DNA from 3 places in the Klebsiella sp. MISC125 genome. Region 1 is predicted to be linked to each of the others. Evidence: predicted binding sites of a transcription regulator. Region 1 holds the regulator's gene; each other region holds the start of a gene.

The links. Region 1 encodes LexA, which represses DNA repair genes until DNA is damaged. Its sites were predicted from a motif close to TNCTGTATGTACATACAGNA; they were not measured.
Region 2: dinB (DNA polymerase IV) is a predicted target of LexA. The motif match lies at 934-953, and genes of this name have one in related genera.
Region 3: umuD (translesion error-prone DNA polymerase V autoproteolytic subunit) is a predicted target of LexA. The motif match lies at 917-936, and genes of this name have one in related genera.

What each region holds. Positions count from the first base shown of each region.
Region 1 is NZ_CP180448.1:5,803,001-5,805,271, reverse strand. Features, by position in the region: gene ACMYSL_RS27190 (diacylglycerol kinase) at 32-400, shown strand; gene lexA (transcriptional repressor LexA) at 523-1,131, shown strand; gene dinF (MATE family efflux transporter DinF) at 1,203-2,271, shown strand, end outside.
Region 2 is NZ_CP180448.1:4,938,982-4,941,252, forward strand. Features, by position in the region: gene dinB (DNA polymerase IV) at 1-916, opposite strand, end outside; gene nqrM ((Na+)-NQR maturation NqrM) at 1,056-1,271, opposite strand; gene nqrF (NADH:ubiquinone reductase (Na(+)-transporting) subunit F) at 1,274-2,271, opposite strand, start outside.
Region 3 is NZ_CP180448.1:3,434,260-3,436,530, forward strand. Features, by position in the region: gene umuC (translesion error-prone DNA polymerase V subunit UmuC) at 1-476, opposite strand, end outside; gene umuD (translesion error-prone DNA polymerase V autoproteolytic subunit) at 476-898, opposite strand; gene ACMYSL_RS16305 (hypothetical protein) at 1,186-1,380, shown strand; gene ACMYSL_RS16310 (hypothetical protein) at 1,549-1,740, shown strand; gene ACMYSL_RS16315 (PTS sugar transporter subunit IIB) at 1,910-2,224, shown strand.

The DNA of each region.
Region 1 (2,271 bases):
TTGACGTCATTTACATAAAAAGGTTTGTTTGATGGCCAATAATACCACTGGGTTAACTCGAATCGTTAAAGCAGCGGGGTATTCCTGGAAAGGATTCCGTGCGGCGTGGATCAATGAGGCCGCATTTCGTCAGGAAGGCATCGCTGCCATTATTGCCGTGGTGATAGCCTGCTGGCTGGATGTCGATGCCATCACGCGCGTTTTGCTGATTGGCTCGGTCCTGATAGTGATGATAGTTGAAATTATTAACAGCGCGATCGAAGCGGTTGTTGACCGTATTGGCCCTGAACATCATGAGTTGTCTGGCCGCGCGAAAGATATGGGTTCTGCGGCGGTCCTGTTGGCGATTATTATCGCGTTGATCACATGGGGAACGCTGTTGTGGGCAAACTACCGCTAAGTCTTGCCATAGCGGCTCGCAAAACGGAAAGAAACTCCTGATTTTTGTGTGAAATATGGTTCCAAAATCACCGTTAGCTGTATATACTCACAGCATAACTGTATATACACCCAGGGGGCGGAATGAAAGCGTTAACGACCAGGCAGCGAGAGGTGTTTGATCTCATTCGGGATCATATCAGCCAGACGGGCATGCCGCCGACGCGTGCGGAGATTGCTCAGCGCTTGGGGTTTCGTTCCCCAAACGCGGCGGAAGAACACCTGAAAGCGCTGGCGCGTAAAGGCGCAATCGAGATCGTTTCCGGTGCCTCCCGCGGTATCCGTCTGCTGACGGAAGAAGAAAACGGCCTGCCGCTTGTCGGCCGCGTCGCAGCAGGTGAACCACTGCTCGCACAGCAGCACATCGAAGGCCACTACCAGGTCGATCCGGCAATGTTTAAGCCGAATGCCGATTTTCTGCTGCGCGTAAGCGGAATGTCGATGAAAGACATCGGTATCCTGGATGGCGACCTGCTCGCGGTACATAAAACTCAGGATGTGCGCAATGGCCAGGTTGTTGTGGCCCGCATTGACGATGAAGTCACCGTGAAGCGTCTGAAAAAACAGGGTAACGTCGTCGAACTGCTACCTGAAAACAGCGAATTTACCCCGATCGTGGTGGATTTACGCCAGCAAAGTTTCACTATTGAAGGTCTGGCTGTCGGCGTTATCCGCAACGGCAACTGGCAGTAACCTCTTCATCTCGCAGCATCATCTGATGCATGGTGCTGCGCTGTTTTCCCTCTTCATTTGGGCTCTTCCCCATGCTTTTTAACGCCGCCGATAAAGCCCTGTGGCGCTTAGCGCTGCCCATGATTTTCTCCAATATCACCGTTCCTTTGCTGGGGCTGGTGGATACCGCCGTTATTGGTCATCTTGATAGTCCGATTTATCTGGGCGGCGTTGCGGTTGGCGCGATGGCGACCAGCTTTCTCTTCATGCTGCTCCTGTTTTTGCGCATGAGTACTACGGGTTTGACGGCTCAGGCATTCGGCGCGAAAGATCCGCAACGGCTGGCGCGTGCGCTGGTGCAGCCGCTGGGGCTGGCACTGGCTGCCGGGATAGCCATCGTCCTATTCAGAATGCCGTTAATTAATCTGGCGCTGCACATCGTCGGCGGCAGTGATGCGGTGCTTGAACAGGCCCGCCGTTTCCTCGAGATTCGTTGGCTGAGCGCTCCGGCATCTCTGGCAAATCTAGTGCTGCTGGGCTGGCTGTTGGGCGTGCAGTATGCCCGTGCACCGGTGATCCTGCTGGTTGTCGGCAATGTACTCAACATCGTGCTTGATTTATGGCTGGTGATGGGCCTGCATATGAACGTGCAGGGCGCAGCTCTGGCGACCGTAACAGCTGAATACGCCACCTTTTTCATCGGACTCGTTATGGCGAAGCGCGTGCTGGTACTACGGGGCGTTTCGCTATCGATGCTGAAAAACGCCTGGCGCGGCGATGTGCGTCGTCTCCTTGCGCTGAACCGCGACATTATGCTGCGCTCGCTGCTGCTACAGCTATGCTTTGGGGCGATGACGGTATACGGTGCCCGGCTCGGCGCTGATGTTGTAGCGGTCAATGCGGTGTTGATGACGATGCTGACCTTTACCGCCTACGCGCTGGATGGTTTCGCCTACGCCGTGGAGGCGCACTCCGGGCAGGCTTACGGTGCCCGCGACGGCAGCCAATTGCTTGAGGTCTGGCGTGCGGCCTGCCGTCAGTCAGGCATGGTAGCGCTGGCGTTTGCGCTGATTTACAGCCTTGCTGGCGAGCAGATTATCGCCTTGTTAACGTCGCTCCCTTCTCTGCAGCAGCTTGCCGACCGCTATCTCATCTGGCAGA
Region 2 (2,271 bases), 860 kb from region 1:
GGGGCCAGACATGTTCCTGCGTGGTGAGCTGGAAATCATTAAACTTCAGTTTGACTCCCTGGCGGGCAATCAGCAAATCCGGCTTTACCTTCGCCAGACGTCGTTCCAGCTCAGGGTAGAGATTTTCAATAATCGACTCACACTCCGCCCACTCGTGGATATCCTCCACCAAAGTGCGCTCGACGCCAACTGATTTACGCTGCCGCTCATTGTTGATCTCTCGCTCATCGATGCCCTGACTGCGCTCCCATAATATCCGGCCAAATTTACCAAAGCGCTTAAGCAACATCGCCAGATCGCTGTTTTGCACATCTTCACAAGTTCGCAGCCCCATGCTTTCCAGCTTCGCGGCAGAAACTTTGCCGACGCCAGGGATTTTCGACAGCGGCAACGTTTTGACAAACTCCGCCACCTGATGCGGCGCAATGACAAATTGGCCGTTGGGTTTGTTAAGATCCGAGGCGATTTTAGCGAGGAACTTTACCGGCGCAATTCCGGCGGAGGCGGTCAGATTTAGTTCACGATGAATGGTTTCACGGATCTCCTGCGCCATCAGCGTCGCTGAGCCCAGGCAAAGTACGCTGTCGCTGACGTCAAGATAGGCCTCATCCAGAGATAACGGTTCGATTAACGAAGTGTAGCGGGAAAAAATCTCCCGGATATGATTTGAGGCTTCTTTGTAAGCATCGAAACGACCGGGTAGCAGGGTCAGATGCGGGCAAAGTTTGAGAGCAGTGGCCGTCGGCATGGCGCTGCGCACGCCGAATTTACGCGCCGGATAGTTGGCGGTACTGATAACGCCACGCTGTACCCGACTACCGCCAATGGCGATAGGAATATCGCGCAGCGCCGGATTGTCACGCATCTCCACTGCCGCGAAGAAACAGTCCATATCAACATGGATGATTTTGCGCATAGTTAGCCCTCACTGACCACTGGACAAGTATACAGCAAAAATCGAGATATTGAGAAGAGATGTGTTGTAAGCGGCGATGAACATCGTGATGAGGAATAACCCGGCGTCGCTACGCTCGGCCGGGTGGAAACTGAAGAAATTACAGAATTCGGTTCTGCTGGCGTTGCTCTTCACGCGCTATTCGCCGTTTACGCGCATCGCAAGGCTCAGGGCAGTCACAGACTTTCTCTATCCCCAGCGAGGAGATCCCGCCACAGCTGCCCTGAATACTTTTACGCTTGATCAAGTATCCCAGCGACATCCCCAGAATAACCAGCGCGAAAATAACAAAGGTCGCCACAAATACCGTCAACATCATCAGCCTCCAAAGTCATCCAGCATGATGTTTTCATCTTCAACGCCGAGATCTTTGAGCATTTTAATCACCGCAGCGTTCATGACCGGCGGGCCACACATATAAAATTCACAGTCTTCCGGTGCCGGATGATCGCGCAGATAGTTTTCATACAGGACGTTGTGAATAAAGCCAGTATGGCCGGTCCAGTTATCTTCCGGCAACGGATCGGACAGCGCTACATGGAAGGTGAAATTCGGATTTTCACGCGCCAACTGTTCGAATTCATCGTCATAGAACATTTCACGCAGAGAACGCGCACCGTACCAGAAGCTAATTTTACGCGTGCTGTGCAGACGCTTAAGCTGATCGAAAATATGCGAACGCATCGGCGCCATTCCAGCACCGCCGCCGATGAAGACCATTTCCGCGTCCGTCTCTTTGGCAAAGAATTCACCAAAAGGCCCGGAAATCGTCACCTTATCGCCCGCTTTCAGCGACCAGATATACGAGGACATGATACCCGGTGGCGCGTCAGGTACTTTCGGCGGCGGCGTCGCGATACGCACGTTAAGCATGATAATGCCTTTCTCTTCCGGATAGTTAGCCATTGAGTAAGCGCGCAAAGTCGGCTCTTTTACATCAGAAACGTAGCGGAAGAGGTTAAATTTATCCCAATCGCCGCGATACTCGTCCGGTACATCAAAGTCGGCATAAGCGACCTTGTGCGAAGGACATTCAATCTGAATATAACCACCCGCGCGGAATGGAACCTCGTCGCCATCCGGCACGCGCAGCTTCAGCTCTTTGATAAAAGTAGCTTTATTATCATTAGAGATAACCTCGCATTCCCACTTCTTAACTCCGAAGATTTCTTCCGGCAGCTCAATTTTCATGTTCTGCTTCACCGCTACCTGACAGGCCAGGCGGCAGCCTTCTTTCGCCTCACGTTTGGTGATATGAGAAAGTTCAGTTGGCAGAATATCGCCGCCGCCCTCTTTCACCGTCACCCGGCATTGAC
Region 3 (2,271 bases), 2.4 Mb from region 1:
GTTTGCGGCCATCTTTTCGCTGCATAATTAGCCAGCTTAGCCAGTGTTTTAGTCGGCCCAATTCCCACACCTACCGTCAAGCCAGTGCACTGGAGTAATGTCGTTCGCACGTGGCGACCAAATGCCTCGAGTTCCCCTGGACGATTAAGCCCGGTGAGATTCACAAATGCTTCATCAATGGAATATTGGTGAACTGATGGGGCCAGCTCTTCAAGAAGGGTCATTACACGGTGCGACATATCGCCATACAGTGCGTAGTTACTGCTAAATACCGCGATCTGGTAACGCTCAAACTGAGATTTCACTTTGAAATACGGCGCGCCCATGGGGATCTCAAGCCGTTTAGCTTCGCTATTTCGGGCAATCACGCAGCCATCATTATTGCTTAATACCACCACCGGACGCCCGCGCAAATCGGGGCGAAAGGCCATTTCACAGCTGGCGTAAAATGAATTCACATCTACCAGGGCAAACATTAGCGAAACCGATTAATGCTGAACGTGACGACGCCAAAAATCTCCAGCTCTTCACCACCATCGTGTAGTTCAATCGGAGGAAAATCAGGGTTCATCGGCATCAATTGCATCACGGGATGCGTGCAGAGGCGTTTGACCGTGTATTCACCGGCCAACGAGGCAATGATGATATCGCCATGCGTTGCTTTCAGGCTGCGATCCACCACCAGTAGCGAACCCTCATAAATACCGGCATCAACCATCGACATGCCTGTCGCCATCACAAAATAGGTCGCCGCAGGATGGCTGATACAAAGCTCGTTGAGATCAATCCCCTTCTCAATATAATCCTGCGCCGGGCTGGGAAACCCACACGGGACAAGATCGCTAAACAACGGTATTGATATGACCTGACGCAATTCAACCGGCTTGTAGAACATCATGATAAACTCACCTGCATATACTGTATTTATATACAGTATCAATACTTCAATGGCGTTAATCAAGCCACATGCAGGGCATTAACGTGAACACATTGAAGTTGTGGAGAATTTAGCATCCGTACGCTAATCATATCGTCGATATTGTGTAGGGGCCCCTATACGTATTCCCGATGGTTTGTATTGCTCTCTGGAAATTTCGGTCAATTGGGAGGAGGATAGAATTTGCCAATCGGCTCTTTGCTCACAAATTGTGGCGATCCATCCGACATACTGAACGGGAGATTCTTATGTATTACACGTTAGGAGACACCACTCTCCACTTTTATCGCTATCAGTGCCGCTTCTACGTCGCTCATTGGGACGGTGGCCATGTGATGACAGAGAAGTTCAAGCCGTTCATTGCCTCGATCACGGAGAAGACGGGCATTGATGCAAAGAACGTTGAGGCAGTCGCACGAGACTACTTCACTAACGTTGATTAAGATTGCACTGGCTACCATCGCTATCGGGTCTCCTGAAGCGATGGTGATCGTGTTACGTAAGGCCGAAAAACTTATCTCGCAGAAATAAAACGCCAGTGTCGCATGATTGTAAAACTTAGGCCGTAAGATGAAGCCCGGACGCCACCAGCGCTAAAACGAGGTGAAGAGATGGGAATAGTCAAGGCCAGTGATTTGGAACAGGCAAAGCAACTTCTGCAATCCAGTGAAGCCATTAAAATCGAACTGGATTTTGAACTCGACTCTGATGAGTTTTTTAATTTTGCCATTGAGCACTGTACCAATGGAGCAAAGCTCACGCGCGTTGACGATCGCTTCGTGATTTCACGCAAAAAAAAGTAACCCAATAGCCATATCCGATCATTCACAACATCACAGAAGCTTTTGTTTCTGGCTTCTGTGATAGTGAAGATGCCGTCTAATCAATTAGTATTAGAATATTGACGTATCGCGCATTTTCATCAGCCATGGAGGAATAATGTAGCTTCGGTATCTCACCGAGGATTAAATTGTGAAAAAGTTATTAATATGTTGCCTGTTCGGCGAAACGGCAGGAATTATTGCCAGAAAAATGCAAAAAATAGCCGATACTCAGAGTTTAGATCTCTTAATCAGTGCCGTTGGTGTTGAGAATTTCTTTAGCGTAGCACCTGCCTATGACGGCGTTTTGATCGCTCCGCATATTCAATATAAGATCCCAGAATTCATGAACTCATTGAATTCGGAACAAGAAATTGCAGTGATCGAAAGTTTGCCTTACGCATCATTTGATGGTGAGAAAATCCTCACGTTCGCAATGAGTACGATTCCTCAATCACTAACATAATGTGGTTTAGTATGCGCTATGCAGAACCCGTGAAATCACGGGTTCCT